One region of the Massilia sp. P2_C2 genome, then DNA from elsewhere that is predicted to be linked to it. Evidence: predicted binding sites of a transcription regulator. Region 1 holds the regulator's gene; the other holds the start of a gene.
What was found. The regulator LexA, encoded in region 1, represses DNA repair genes until DNA is damaged. The targets are predictions, from matches to a motif close to ACTGTATNNNNATACAGT.

Region 1 (7,004 bases):
GTCAACCTGTTCCACGCCTGCGGCGGTGAAGCGGCAGAATTTCTTGCGCTTGAACAGCGGGTTCTGCTGTTTGCGCTTCTCTTTGAGCTTAGCTTTGTTTTTGTCGAACTTTTTACCGAATGCCATTTTGAGGCTCCTGTATCTATCTATAAACGTGTCCGCAACGCTTATGCGGCGGCACTGAAATCAATGATGTGAAACACCAGGCTTTTGCTGTGACGGCTTTTCCTGGCCAAAAATCCCGTGAAGCGGTACATCGCGCCCAACTCGGCATTGGCAAATCGTCCCGAAATCTCGCCCGCGGCAACCGCGGAAATCTCGAATTCGACCTGCCTGTCGACCCTCGCTTCCGTCTGCGTCGATCCGTGTTGCAGGATGCCGCCCACGATGGGGATGCCGGCCGGGGTGTAGCGCAGGGTGTCGCGTTCCGTGATGCTTGCGACCAGGGACAGCTCGTTCACTTAGCAGTATTAACTAAGGCCCGGTGCTCCCGCGAGATTTAGGCTGCAGCGGCCGGAGCGGCGGCCTGCTCGGCGCGGTGGCTCTTGGCTGCGTCTTCGCGCTGGACCGACTTCATCATCGGCGACGGTGCGGTTTCTGCCTTCTTCATCTTCACGGTCAGGTGACGCAGCACGGCATCATTGAATTTGAATGCGGTTTCCAGCTCGACCAGGGTCTCGTTGTCGCACTCGATGTTCAGGCAGATGTAGTGTGCCTTCGGCAGCTTCTGGATCTGGTAAGCCATTTGACGACGGCCCCAATCTTCGACGCGGTGGATGTTGCCGCCGCGCGAGGTGACCGTGGTCTTGTAGCGTTCGATCATCGCCGGGACCTGCTCGCTCTGGTCCGGGTGGACGATAAACACGATTTCATAATGACGCATGAAACACTCCTTAAGGACGTTTAAACAAATGCCCACCTCGGCGTCAAGACGAGTGTGGGAAGGGAAAGCCCAACATTATAACCGCAAAAACGTCAAGTGCGCCATCTTTGTCGTATGCATCCGGCCACGCCAGCCCCTTTCGGCCCATGGTTTGCCGCAGCGCGAAAGGTTGCGGACGTGCGCCGCGTACCGCAGCGCAAAAAAACTCCGAAATCCCCTTGCGCGCGGCGCAATACTGTACAAAAATACAGTCTGATCCCGTACCAACCAAGACGAACATGCTTAAGCTCACCGCACGGCAAGAACAGATCCTCAACCTGATCAAGGAAGCCATCGACAATACCGGCTTCCCGCCGACCCGCGCCGAAATCGCCCAGGAGCTTGGCTTCCGCTCGGCCAACGCGGCCGAGGAACATCTGCAGGCCCTGGCCCGCAAAGGGGCGATCGAAATCTCCCCGGGCACCTCGCGCGGTATCCGCCTCGTCGGCCAGGCCGCCGAATCCAGGGCCCCGGCCGTGCCGGCCTTCGTGCCGCAGATCCCGCCGAACCTGATGTCGCTGCCGCTCGTCGGCCGCGTTGCCGCAGGCTCGCCGATCCTGGCCCAGGAACATGTCGAAGCGACCTATTCCGTCGATCCGGCCATGTTTTCGAGCAAGCCGGACTTCCTGCTGAAGGTCAGGGGCTGGTCGATGCGCGACGCCGGCATCTGCGACGGCGACTTCCTCGCAGTCAAGAAAGTCGACAATGCGAAGAATGGCCAGATCATCGTCGCCCGCATCGGCGACGAAGTGACGGTCAAGCGCTATCGCAAGACCGGTTCCACGATCGAGCTGCTGCCGGAAAACCCGGATTTCTCCGTGATCACCGTCGATCCGAGCACCGACGAGTTCGCGCTGGAAGGGCTGGCGGTCGGGCTGCTGCGGTCCTGGCATTGAGTTTTCCGTGACCGGTCGCCACCCGGTGGCCGGTGCTGCATCCTGGACCAATTCACTCAGCGCGGATAGACGAAACCAGTGCYGATATCGGTGGGCAGCAGGCGCTTACCATCGCGCACCATCAGGCGCTGTGGCGGCTCGTCGCCGGCCAGGGCACGCCAAATGACGGGCAACGCCTCGCCCTTGCGCAGCAGCTCGTCGCTGCGTTCGAATACGTTGGGGCAACCCGTCGCCGCCAGCAGCGCCTGTACGATGGTCACCTTCCACGCGTCGACACCGGCAGCATTGAACTGGCACACCAGGTAACCGGCGGTCCCGCCATAGCTGTGCACCAGGAGCCCCGGCAGGCCGTCTTTTTCGCCATCGATCACCAGGGTCAGGGCTTGTGGATCGGCGCCGCGCACGGCAACGGCCCGCCGCGCGACCGCAGCCTGCACGCGACGCTTGATCATGGCATGGTCGACCGGCTCGTCCTCGCGCAAGGTCCAGACGCGGGCCGCGATCTGCGACCTGGCGTTATACGCGGCGCGTGCCAAAAACTGGCGCGACGACGACTGCACGACCGCCGTGGACCCGGCCTTGCTGCGCTCCTGGGGCCGCCCCTCGACCTTGTCGACGACTGAGAGGTAAATCCAGGGATCGCCGGACAGCAGGCTTTTTTCCTTGCCCTGTTTGATGGTGATGATGAGCATATGCAGACTTCGTTTTCYGGAGCCGAATGATACAGCAAGGCTTTGTCGTCCCAGGTGTCTTCCGAAAATCGTCCGGGCTACCTGGCGGCGGCCACCCGCGATGCGGCTGCGATCGCGCGCTACCTGAACCCCGCGTCTGGCGAGACCCAACGACGGCCGGCCCATGAACGCCACGTGCCCGCGCTAGCTGCTCGCCCGTCCGCCACACTGGCCTCAACAGGAGGCCAACACATCACTTACTGTCGTCCGGATCCCGCGGCGGCGCGTTCTTGACCATCTCGTTGTGTTCCTTGACGTAGGCCTCGGTGCCCGCGCGCCACGCATCGAAATCGGCGATGACCATCTTGCCCGCGACCTTCGTGTCTTCCGCCAGGCGATCGCCCACTTCCTTCAGGTGCGCGGTCGCCTTGTCCGACTCGTCCTTCGTAAGCAGCTTGGAAATGTCTTCCGGGATACGCTTGGTTAGCGGCAAGGACGAATTCAGGTATTTCACCCAGCGGTTGTGGCAAGCCTCCCAATCCTTCATCTTGCCGCTGTACAGGTCGATTTCCTCGTTGACCTTGGACATGCTCGGGAAACGCGGCGCCGGGCAACGGTATTCGTTCGTGCGCAGGTCGGAGCCGTCGTATTTCGCAATCCAGTAATCGAGGTCGGCGCGGCGCGCTTCGCGCTGCCTGATCAGGTCGAGCGACGCGATGGCGACGGCATTACCCTTCGCGGCCGCCTTCTGGAACCACTGCGCGGCTTTGTCCATGTCGACGGCGCCAGCCTCGCCATAGAAATACATCTCGCCCAGGTGCTGCTGGGCCATCACGTTGCCGGCATTCGCCAGCTTCGTGTATTTCTGCAGGGCTTCCGGATACGCTTTCTTGGCGAACAAGGCGTCCGCTTCGGCGAGCTCGGCGGCGGAGTTGGCGGAGGACACGGCTGCGGCGGCCGGCTTCGCGGCGGCACCTTTCGCAGGCAATTTGGCGCCGGGCTCGGCGGCCAGTACGTCACCACCGCACAGCAGTGCGGCGCAAAACAGTACAGTCTTCATGGGGCGTGCAGTCTACGAATAGATGAATGGCAACAGGACGATCATAACCGCAGCGCCGCGCCCGCTCAACCGGGAAGGCGGCCTCCTTCCCGGCTTTACGCGGCTTTAAGGTTACATCAACCCCGCAGGATCAGCCGTTCAGCGCGGCGCCGAAATCGGCCAGCAGGTCGGCCGTGTCCTCGATGCCCACCGACACGCGGATCAGCGACTCGGCGATGCCCATGCTGGCGCGGCGCTCCGGCCCCATCTCGAAGAAGATCGTGTGCGCGACCGGAATGACGAGCGTGCGCGTGTCGCCGAGGTTGCTGGCGGGGATGCCGACCTTCAGGCGGTTCAGGTAATCGAAGCAGTCGATACCGTCCTTCAGCTCGAAGCTGAACAGCGAACCGTAGGCGCGGAACTGCTCGGACGCCAGCGCGTGCTGAGGGTGCGATGCGAGGCCCGGGTAGTACACGGCCGCGACACGCTCATCGGCTTCCAGCATCCGCGCGAGCGCGAGCGCGTTGGCGCAGGTGCGGTCCATGCGCAGCGCGAGCGTCTCGGCACCGACGGCGATGTGATGCGCCGCTTCCGGCGCCAGCGACGCGCCGAAGTCGCGCAACGCTTTCGCGCGCAGTTGGGCCATGCCCTGCGCGGCCGGCGGCTGGCGGCGGAAGTTGTCGGCGATGTTCGGGAACGCGGACCAGTCGAACACACCGGTGTCCGTCAGCGCGCCGCCGAGAACCATGCCGTGGCCGCCGATCGACTTCGTAAGCGCATTGATGACGAGGCCGGCACCGACGGCCTTCGGACGGAACAGGTAGGGCGTCGTCATCGTGTTGTCGACGACGTACAGGATGCCGCGCGCGCGGCACAGTTCGCCGATGCGGGCCAGGTCGGCGATCTGCGTGCGCGGATTGGCGATCGTCTCGACGAACACGATCCGCGTATTCGGGGTCAAGGCGGCCTCGACGTTGGCGACGTCGGTCGCGTCCACGAACGACACCTCGGTCCCCTGCGCGGCCACCGTGTTCCACAGGCTGTTGGTATTCCCGAACAGGAACGACGACGACACGACGTGGTCGCCCGCGCGCAGCAGCGCCTGCGCGAGCGCGCCGATCGCGGCCATGCCGGTGGCGAAGCACAGCGAGGCGACGCCGTCTTCCATCTTCGTGATCTTGTCTTCCAGCGCGGAGACGGTCGGGTTGCCCTGGCGGCCGTAGCGGAAGCCCGGTTCCTTGCCCTGGAAGACTGAGGCCAGCTGGCGCGCGTCCTTGTAGCCGAAGGCGACCGACGTGTGGATCGGTTTATGCAGGGAATTCTGTTCGATCGGTTTCTGGCGATCGTTGTGCAGGATGGTCGTGGTGAAGCCGTAGGAAGGTTTGTCGCTCATGATCGTTTGAATGATGGCCGGAGATACGTAGGGTGGGCACCCCTGTGCCCACGCGTTATGCCGGCGGACCGCATACGTCACGCGTGGGCACGGGGTGCCCACCCAACGGGATACGAATTATTCGGCGGCGACCGGCGGATTCAGATTCAACTGCGTACGCACCATGTCTTCCGACGACTTGCCGGACGACTTGTGACGCACGCTCTCGAGCTGGTCGAGGTAGGCCGGCGTGACGTCGCCCGTCACGTAGACGCCGTCGAAGCACGACGCTTCCACGTTCGTCAGCGCGGGGTTGACGTCCGAGATCGACTTCTTCAACGCGTCCAGGTCCTGGTAGACGAGGCGGTCGGCCGTGATCTCGAGGCACACTTCCTCGACGGTGCGGCCGTGGGCGATCAGCTCGTCGCGCGTCGGCATGTCGATGCCGTACACGTTCGGGTACAGCACCGGCGGCGCGGCGGAGGCGAAGAAGACCTTGCGGGCGCCCGATTCGCGGGCCATCTGCACGATCTCGCGGCTCGTCGTGCCGCGTACGATCGAGTCGTCCACGAGCAGCACGTTCTTGTCCTTGAACTCGGACGGGATCGCGTTCAGTTTCTGGCGCACCGACTTCCTGCGCATCGCCTGGCCCGGCATGATGAACGTGCGGCCGACGTAGCGGTTCTTGATGAAGCCTTCGCGGTATTCCACGCCCAACTTCAGCGCCAGCTGGATGGCGGCCGGACGCGACGAGTCGGGAATCGGCATCACGACGTCGATCTCTTCGACCGGGATCTCCTTGCGGATCTTCTCGGCCAGGTATTCGCCCATGCGCAGGCGGGTGGCGTACACCGAGGCGCCGTCGATCACGGAGTCCGGACGGGCCAGGTAGACGTATTCGAACGCGCACGGATTCAGCGACGGATTCTCGGCGCACTGGCGCGTGTGCAGCTGGCTGTCGGCATCGACCCAGACGGCTTCGCCCGGCGCGATGTCGCGCACGAAGCGGAAGCCCAGGCCTTCCAGCGCGACGGATTCGCTGGCGAGCAGGTATTCGGGGCCGTTCTCGGTCTCGTTGATGCCGAGGCACAGCGGACGGATACCGAACGGATCGCGGAACGCGAGCAGGCCGTGGCCGGCGATCTGGGCGATGACGGCATACGCACCGCGCACGCGGCGGTGGACTTGCGCGACGGCCTTGAACACGGCGTCCGGCGCCAGGGAATAGCCGTCGGCCGCCTGCGCGATTTCGTGGGCCAGCACGTTCAGCAGCACTTCCGAGTCGGAATTCGTGTTGACGTGGCGGCGGTCGTTGCGGAACAGCTCTTCCTTCAGCTGCGCCTGGTTCGTGAGGTTGCCGTTGTGCGCCAGCGTGATGCCGAACGGCGCATTCACGTAGAACGGCTGCGCTTCCTCTTCGCTCGACGAACCGGCGGTCGGATAGCGGCAGTGGCCGATGCCGGAATTGCCTTGCAGCGAGCGCATATTACGCGTGCGGAAGACGTCACGCACGAGGCCGTTGGCCTTGTACATCGAGAACATGCTGCTGTGATTGGTTGCAATCCCCGCCGCATCCTGACCGCGATGCTGCAGCAGCAACAAAGCATCATATAACAGCTGGTTAACGGGGGCTTGCGAGACGACGCCGACGATGCCACACATGGTGTGCTCCTAAAACCGTGAACAAGAATTCAAAACTGAACATGCTGCGCGAAGGCAGCGGGCAAGAAAGGCTTGACCGTGCGCGCGCCCGTTTCCGCCATGGGCGAGAGCAACGCGTCCTTCCAGAAAGCCTGTTGGGGAATGGAAGTCATCCCACACAATATGACGCCGGCAAGCACAATCACAATGCCCCGGCCCAATCCAAACAGGCCGCCGAGGCCGCGATCGGCCAAGGTCAGTCCCGAGGCCTCGATCAATGCGCTGATCGCGAGGGCCAACAGGCCCATCAGCACGCGCACGCCGAGGAACAATGCAATGAAGGCAACGATCAGCCGCAAGGCCTCGCCCGGAATCACGGATGGTAGCATGGGCGCCAGTTTGGCGCCGAAGGCATTCGCCACGATGAAGGCCGCCACCCAACCGGCCAGCGACAGGATTTCCT
Region 2 (7,004 bases), on a different contig from region 1:
TACGTGCACACGAGGAATCCGGTCGCCATGCCCGCGATCGCGCCCGCGAAATTGGCGCGCTTCCAGAACACGCCCGCGACCAGCGCCGGGAACATCGTCGATCCCGCGAGCGAGAACGCGGCGCCGACGAGCGACAGGATGTCGGCCGGCTTCTGCGACGCCACATAGGCGGCGATGAAGGCGACCGCCAGCAGCAGCAGCTTCGAGATCGTCACGCGCTTCTGCGTCGAGGCGCCCGGGTCGACGATCTTGAAATAGATGTCGTGCGACAGCGCGTTCGAGATCGCCAGCAGCAGGCCGTCCGCCGTGGACAGCGCCGCCGCCAGGCCGCCGGCCGCGACGAGGCCCGAGATCACGTACGGCAGCCCGCCGATCTCGGGCGTGGCCAGGGTGAGCACGTCGCCGTCGATCGCGACCTCGGCCAGCTGCACGATGCCGTCGCCGTTGACGTCGACGATGCTGATCAACGGGTTCGACTTGTCGACGTTGGCCCAGTACGAGACCCAGGTCGGCAGCGTATCGTAGCTGGTGCCGACGACGGCCGTATAGATGTCGTACTTGGCGAGCACGGCCAGCGCCGGCATCGTCAGGTAGATCAGCAGGATGAAGAACAGCGTCCAGAACACCGATACGCGCGTCTCGTGCACCGACGGCGTCGTGTAGGCGCGCATCAGGATGTGCGGCAGGGCGGCCGTGCCGAACATCAGGCAGAACACGAGGGCGAGGAAGTTGTTGCGGCGGATGTCGGATTGCTGCCGGGTCTTGCCGGGGAACGGTTCCGCGTGCGGCTCGGGCGGCTGGGCGCGCGCCAGGTTGGCGGCGCGCAGGTCGCCCCACACGTGCGCGGCTTCTTCCGCCGTGCGCGGATAGTCCAGCAGCGCGCGCTCGGCGCTTCTGACCTCGCCCAGCGGCGCGTTGCGGCCGCGCGCCGCGTCCAGGCGGCGCTGCGCCGCGATCTTGCCCGCTTCCCAGGAATGGGGCAGGTCGGCCACGCGCGCGCCGTATTCGTCGGCGCGGGCGCGAAAAACGGCGCGCACCTGGGCTTCGCGCGGGTCCGCCGCCAGCTGGGCCTCGCGCTTGGCCAGCTTGGGCAGCACGGAGCCGTACGCGACCTGCGGCACCGGATTGCCGGCGAATTTTGCGGACAGCCAGATCGTCGGGATCAGGAAGGCGACGAGGATGATGATGTATTGCGCCACCTGCGTCCACGTGATGGCGCGCATTCCGCCGAGGAACGAGCACACGAGGATACTGGCCAGGCCGAGGAAGATGCCGACCGAGAAATCGACGCCCGTGAAGCGCGACGCGATCAGGCCCACGGCGTAGATCTGCGCGACGACGTACGTGAACGAGACGATGATGGTGGCGCCCACGGCCAGTGCGCGCACGAGGTTGCCGCGCCGCGCATCGTCGCCTTCACCGTCGCCGCCGTAGCGCGCCGCGAGGAAGTCGGGGATCGTGTACTGGGCGAAGCGGCGCAGATAGGGCGCGATCAGCAGCGCGACGAGGCAGTAGCCGCCCGTCCAGCCCATCACGTAGGCGAGGGCGTCGAAGCCGTGCAGGTACAAGGTGCCGGCGAGGCTGATGAAGCTGGCCGCCGAGATCCAGTCGGCCGCCGTCGCCATGCCGTTGAACAGCGCCGGCACCCTGCGTCCCGCCACGTAGTACTCGGACACGTTCGACGTGCGGCTGACGACGCCGATGATCGCGTACAGGACGATCGTCGCAAACATGTACAGGTGCCCGATCCACTGGCGCGGCATCCCTTCGTTTTCCAGGATCGCGAGCGCGCCGAGGAACAGGCCGAAGCACAGCGTGAACCACAGGTAGTAGCGCGCCAGGCGGTGGAAATAGCTGCGCGTCTTCGCCTTCGTGGAGGTTGCAGTGGGTGGAGCGGCGCCCGTCATGGCCGTTCCTCCAGCATGCGTATGAAATCGCGGTCGAGGATGCGCATGCGCCAGGCGTACGCGCCGATGATGCACAGATAGGTCAGCGACGCACCCTGGGCCGCGAGGTAGAACGACAGCTGCCAGCCGAACACGGACAGGTGCGCGAGGTCGCGCGCGAAGAACACGGTGCAGAAGGTCGTGGCCAGCCATAGTGCGAGCAGCAGCGCGACCAGGCGGCGCGCGCGCGCCCAGTGCGCGGCGCGTGCGGCATAGACCCGCTGCAGGCGGTCGGGTTGGGGATCAGAGGAAGAGGCGGTCGCGGTCGGCATCGGGTACGAGCGTGGCGGATGGCGGGAAGGTCAGCCGGAACAGGCTGCCCGGGAATTTTTTGTGCGTGCTGCGCGGGTTGTTGAAGATCTCGATCCCGGCGCCGTGCTGCTGCGCGATCTCGCGCACGATGGCGAGGCCCAGGCCGGAACCGGACGCGCTCGAACCGAGGATGCGGTAGAAGCGCTCGAACACGCGGTGGCGCTCGGATGGCGCGATGCCGGGGCCGGTGTCCTCGACTTCCAGCAGGGCCTGGTCGCCGTGGCCGATATTCGTTCCGCGCACGCGCACGGTGACGCTGCCCTGGGGCGGCGTGTAGCGCAGCGCGTTGTCGATCAGGTTCGACAACAGCTCGCGCAGCATCATCGCATTGCCGGCGATTTCCGGCGGGTGGCCGATGACTTCGTAGCCGAGGTCGATCTCGTGCGCGAACGAGGCCTGCACCCAGTCCTGCACGACGTCGCGTGCCAGAGCCGCGAGGTCGAGCGGTGCCAGCGCCAGGCCGGCGTGCGGCTGGTTCTCGGCACGGGCCAGCGCCAGCAGCTGGTTCACGAGGCGCGTGGCCGATTCCGAACTCTTGGCCAGCTGTTCCAGCGAGCGGTGGATCTCGTTCGGATCGACCTGGCGCAGCGCGAGTTCCGACTGCATGCGCATGCCCGCCAGCGGCGTCTTCATCTGGTGCGCGGCGTCGGCGATGAAGCGCTTCTGCGCGGCGATCGTGTGTGCCAGGCGCGCCAGCATGTCGTTCAACGAGCCGACCAGCGGCGAGATCTCTTCCGGCACCTGGCGCGAATCGATCGGCGACAGATCGTCCGGCGGGCGCGCCCGGATGCGTTCCTGCAGCTGTGCCAGCGGCGACAGCCCGCGCGACAGGGCGAACCAGACGAGGGCCAGGATCACGGGCAGGATGATGAACTGCGGCAGGATCACGCCCTTGATGATCTCGTTGGCCAGCTGCGCCCGTTTTTCCAGCGTCTCCGCCACCTGCACGAGGGCGAGGCGCGGATCCTCGCTGGCGTCCAGCAGCGGCTGCAGGTTGACCCAGGCATAGGCGACGCGCACCGGCGTGCCGTGCAGGCTCTCGGTGCGGAAATGCACGCGGCCGCTGCGTTCGGCGTCGTCGGCGTTCGGCAGCGGCAGGTCGCGGTCGCCGTCGACGATCTCGCCGCGCGGGCCGCTGATCTGGAAATACACGCTGTCGACGTCGTCGGCGCGCAGGATGTCGCGCGCGGTGCCGGGCAGGCGCGCGACCACTTTACCGTCCACTTCCTTCACCTGCTGCGCGAGCACGGTGACGCTGTCCTCCAGCGCGTGGTCGAACGGCTGGTTCGCGATCGACTTCGCGACGAGGTAGGTGATCGCGATGCTCATCGGCCACAGCAGCAGCAGCGGCGCCAGCATCCAGTCGAGGATCTCGCCGAACAGCGAGTGCTGGATGCTTTCTTCCGGCTCGGGTTGCGCCGGGACGTACAGCGGTTCGAGCGGCTCCGGGACCGGCAGCGGATCGGACGACGGATCCGGCCCGGCGGCGCGCTGCCTGAATCGTTTCACTTGTGGCTGCTGGCCGAATCCGCGCTCTTGCGGGCGCCGTCGCGGACATTGTCACGCGGACTGTCCGAATAGCGTTCGAGGCAGTAACCGAGGCCGCGCACGGTGGCGATGCGGATGCCGCCCGTCTCGATCTTCTTGCGCAGGCGGTGCACGTAGACTTCGATGGCGTTGTTCGACACTTCCTCGCCCCATTCGCACAGGTGGTCGACCAGCTGCTCCTTGGAGACGAGGCGCCCGGTGCGCGCGAGCAGGATCTCCAGCAGGCCCAGCTCGCGCGCGGACAGGTCGAGCATCTGGTCGTTGATGTAGGCGCTGCGGCCGACCTGGTCGTACACGAGCGGGCCGTGGCGGATCACGGTGGAGCCGCCGCCCTGGCCGCGGCGGGTGAGGGCGCGCACGCGCGCTTCCAGCTCGGACAGGGCGAACGGCTTGGGCATGTAGTCGTCGGCGCCGGCGTCGAGGCCGCCCACGCGCTGCTCGATGGAGTCGGCCGCGGTGAGGATCAGCACGGGCAGCAGCGAGCCGCGCGCGCGCAGGCGGCGCAGCACGTCCAGGCCGGAGAGGCGGGGCAGGCCGAGATCGAGGATCAGGAGGTCGAATTCCTGGGTGGACAGTGCCGTGTCGGCGTCCTGGCCGTTCTTCACGCAGTCGATCGCGTAGCCGGACTGGCGCAACGAGCGCGTCAATCCGTCAGCGAGCACGCTGTCATCTTCGGCAAGTAAAATACGCATCACACTCTCCCGGTTTTCATCTTTGGACGTTGTTGTTTCGTATATTGTGTTGGATATTGCGTAACAAGTCGAATCGGTCAACGGAATGTCACACGACTGTAAATAGCGCTTGCCAAAACCACTGGATTTTTATACAGTACTTCTTATTGAAATCGCGCGAGCGGCCCACACCTTGGTTCACTCTAGGACAGAAAGAAAGTTATGGACGACAAGAAATCCGCAGTAAACGCATCCGAGAAGGGCAAAGCGCTGGCAGCGGCCCTCGCACAGATCGAAAAGCAATTTGGTAAAGGCTCGGTGATGCGCATGGACGCCAACGCGCCCGTCGAGGAGGTGCAAACCGTCTCGACCGGCTCGCTGGGCCTGGACATCGCTCTCGGCGTCGGCGGCCTGCCGCGCGGCCGTATCGTCGAGATCTACGGTCCTGAATCGTCGGGCAAGACGACGCTGACCCTGCAGACCATCGCCCAGATGCAGAAGATGGGTGGTACCTGCGCGTTCATCGACGCCGAACACGCCCTCGACGTGACCTATGCGCAAAAGCTGGGCATCAAGCTGGACGAGCTGCTGATCTCGCAGCCGGACACCGGTGAACAGGCGCTGGAAATCACGGACGCCCTCGTGCGCTCGGGCAGTGTCGACATGGTGGTCATCGACTCGGTGGCGGCACTGACGCCGCGCGCCGAGATCGAAGGCGACATGGGCGATTCCCTGCCGGGCCTGCAGGCCCGCCTGATGTCGCAGGCGCTGCGCAAGCTGACCGCATCGATCAACCGTACGAACACCCTGGTGATCTTCATTAACCAGATCCGTATGAAGATCGGCGTCATGTTCGGCAGCCCGGAAACGACGACCGGCGGTAACGCGCTGAAGTTCTACGCCTCCGTGCGCCTGGACATCCGCCGTACCGGCTCGATCAAGACCGGCGACGAGGTGATCGGTAACGAAACCAAGGTCAAGGTTGTCAAGAACAAGATCGCGCCGCCGTTCAAGGAAGCGCACTTCGACATCCTGTACGGCGAAGGCACGTCGCGCGAAGGCGAGATCATCGACCTGGGCGTGGACAACAAGATCGTCGAGAAGTCGGGTTCGTGGTACAGCTATAACGGCGAACGCATCGGCCAGGGCAAGGACAATGCCCGTATCTTCCTGAAAGAGCGCCCAGCCCTGGCACGCGAGATCGAAAACAAGGTCCGCGCCGCCCTCGGCGTGCGTGAACTGCCGCCGGCCCCGGCCGGTGACGGTGCCGCCCAGCTGGCAGCCGTTGGCGACGACGAGTAATCGTTGGTGCAGGGTTGGGCAACTGAGCCGGCAACTGGGAGGTTGCGCGCATGAGGCAACCTCTCAGCCTGAAGGCCCGCGCGTTGAAGTATCTGTCGACGCGCGAGCACAGCCGGCTCGAACTGGGCCGCAAGCTGGCCCGGTATGCCGAGGAGGGCGACGACGTCGAAGCCCTCCTCGATTTCCTCGAAAAGAACAACTGGCTGTCGCAGGAGCGTTTTGCCGAATCGCTCGTGCACCGGCGTGCCGGTCGCTACGGCAACAGCCGCGTGCTCTCCGAACTGCAGCAGCACGGCGTCAAGGGCGACGCCCTCGACGAGCTGAAGTCCGGGCTGAAGGAATCCGAAACCGCACGGGCCCGTGAAGTCTGGCGCCGTAAATTCGGCAGGGTGCCGCAGGATGCCGAAGAGCGCAGTAAACAAATGCGGTTCCTGCTGCAGCGCGGTTTTTCCCAAAGCGCGGTACGCGCCGCGCTCAAGGGTGGTGGTGACGACGAGGACGACATCGTCTGATGCTGGCTGGTGCCGAAGGCGCGCCGACCGTCATCCGTTCATCCGATCTTCGAGGCTGTGACGGCCGACTGATCTCATCATTGTGAATATCCGACTGTCGCCGTGTTTATGACAGTCCAGCTGCGCCAACATGGTGCAAATTTGCGCTTTCGGCATCTCAAGTTCACAACATCTCCCTGCATCTTCCCTTCAAAAACCCTTGTGTAACCGGGGAAACGGTGCACAGGCCATCACCCTGTGCTAAACTTTCATGGTTTAAGCAGCGCCGCAAGAGCGGTTGTTGCCGTAGAAGCTGCGGCAACGTGCATCAGGCACAACGGCTGCAAATTTTTTCGCCGCATACCGGCATTTGGTGTTTATGCCCCTGTCTCCTCCCGCTCCGCGTAAGCCAAGGCACACGCGCGCCATTACCGTCGAAGCGTACGCGCGCGACGATGGCCTGTGGGACCTCGACGCCTGCATCCGCGACACCAAGACGCATGACATCACCTTGCCTTCCGGTTCCCGTCCGGGTGGCTTGCCAGTGCACGATCTCAAGCTGCGCGTGACCATCGACCGCGACATGACCATCGTCGACGCCGAAGCCGCGTCCGATGCCGTACCCTATCCCGGTTTCTGCGACACGATCGCTCCCGCCTATAAAAAGCTGATCGGCTTGTCGCTGTTGAAACATTTCCGATTGCATCTGAAGGACCGCCTGTCCGGGGTACTCG

Region 2: the regulator LexA is predicted to act here: its motif matches at 4,619-4,636, upstream of recA (recombinase RecA).

What each region holds. Positions count from the first base shown of each region.
Region 1 covers NZ_JBFUDR010000038.1:14,372-21,375, forward strand. Annotated here, with positions in the region: gene rpsR (30S ribosomal protein S18) at 1-126, opposite strand, end outside; gene priB (primosomal replication protein N) at 168-461, opposite strand; gene rpsF (30S ribosomal protein S6) at 500-883, opposite strand; gene lexA (transcriptional repressor LexA) at 1,162-1,818, shown strand; gene AC1DYX_RS07035 (class I SAM-dependent rRNA methyltransferase) at 1,875-2,510, opposite strand; gene AC1DYX_RS07040 (tetratricopeptide repeat protein) at 2,743-3,549, opposite strand; gene AC1DYX_RS07045 (cystathionine gamma-synthase family protein) at 3,680-4,921, opposite strand; gene purF (amidophosphoribosyltransferase) at 5,039-6,562, opposite strand; gene AC1DYX_RS07055 (CvpA family protein) at 6,592-7,004, opposite strand, start outside.
Region 2 covers NZ_JBFUDR010000002.1:53,066-60,069, forward strand. Annotated here, with positions in the region: gene AC1DYX_RS00665 (sodium:solute symporter family protein) at 1-1,907, opposite strand, end outside; gene AC1DYX_RS00670 (DUF4212 domain-containing protein) at 1,904-2,218, opposite strand; gene AC1DYX_RS00675 (sensor histidine kinase N-terminal domain-containing protein) at 2,190-3,716, opposite strand; gene AC1DYX_RS00680 (response regulator) at 3,764-4,498, opposite strand; gene recA (recombinase RecA) at 4,700-5,779, shown strand; gene recX (recombination regulator RecX) at 5,830-6,291, shown strand; gene AC1DYX_RS00695 (DUF2889 domain-containing protein) at 6,650-7,004, shown strand, end outside.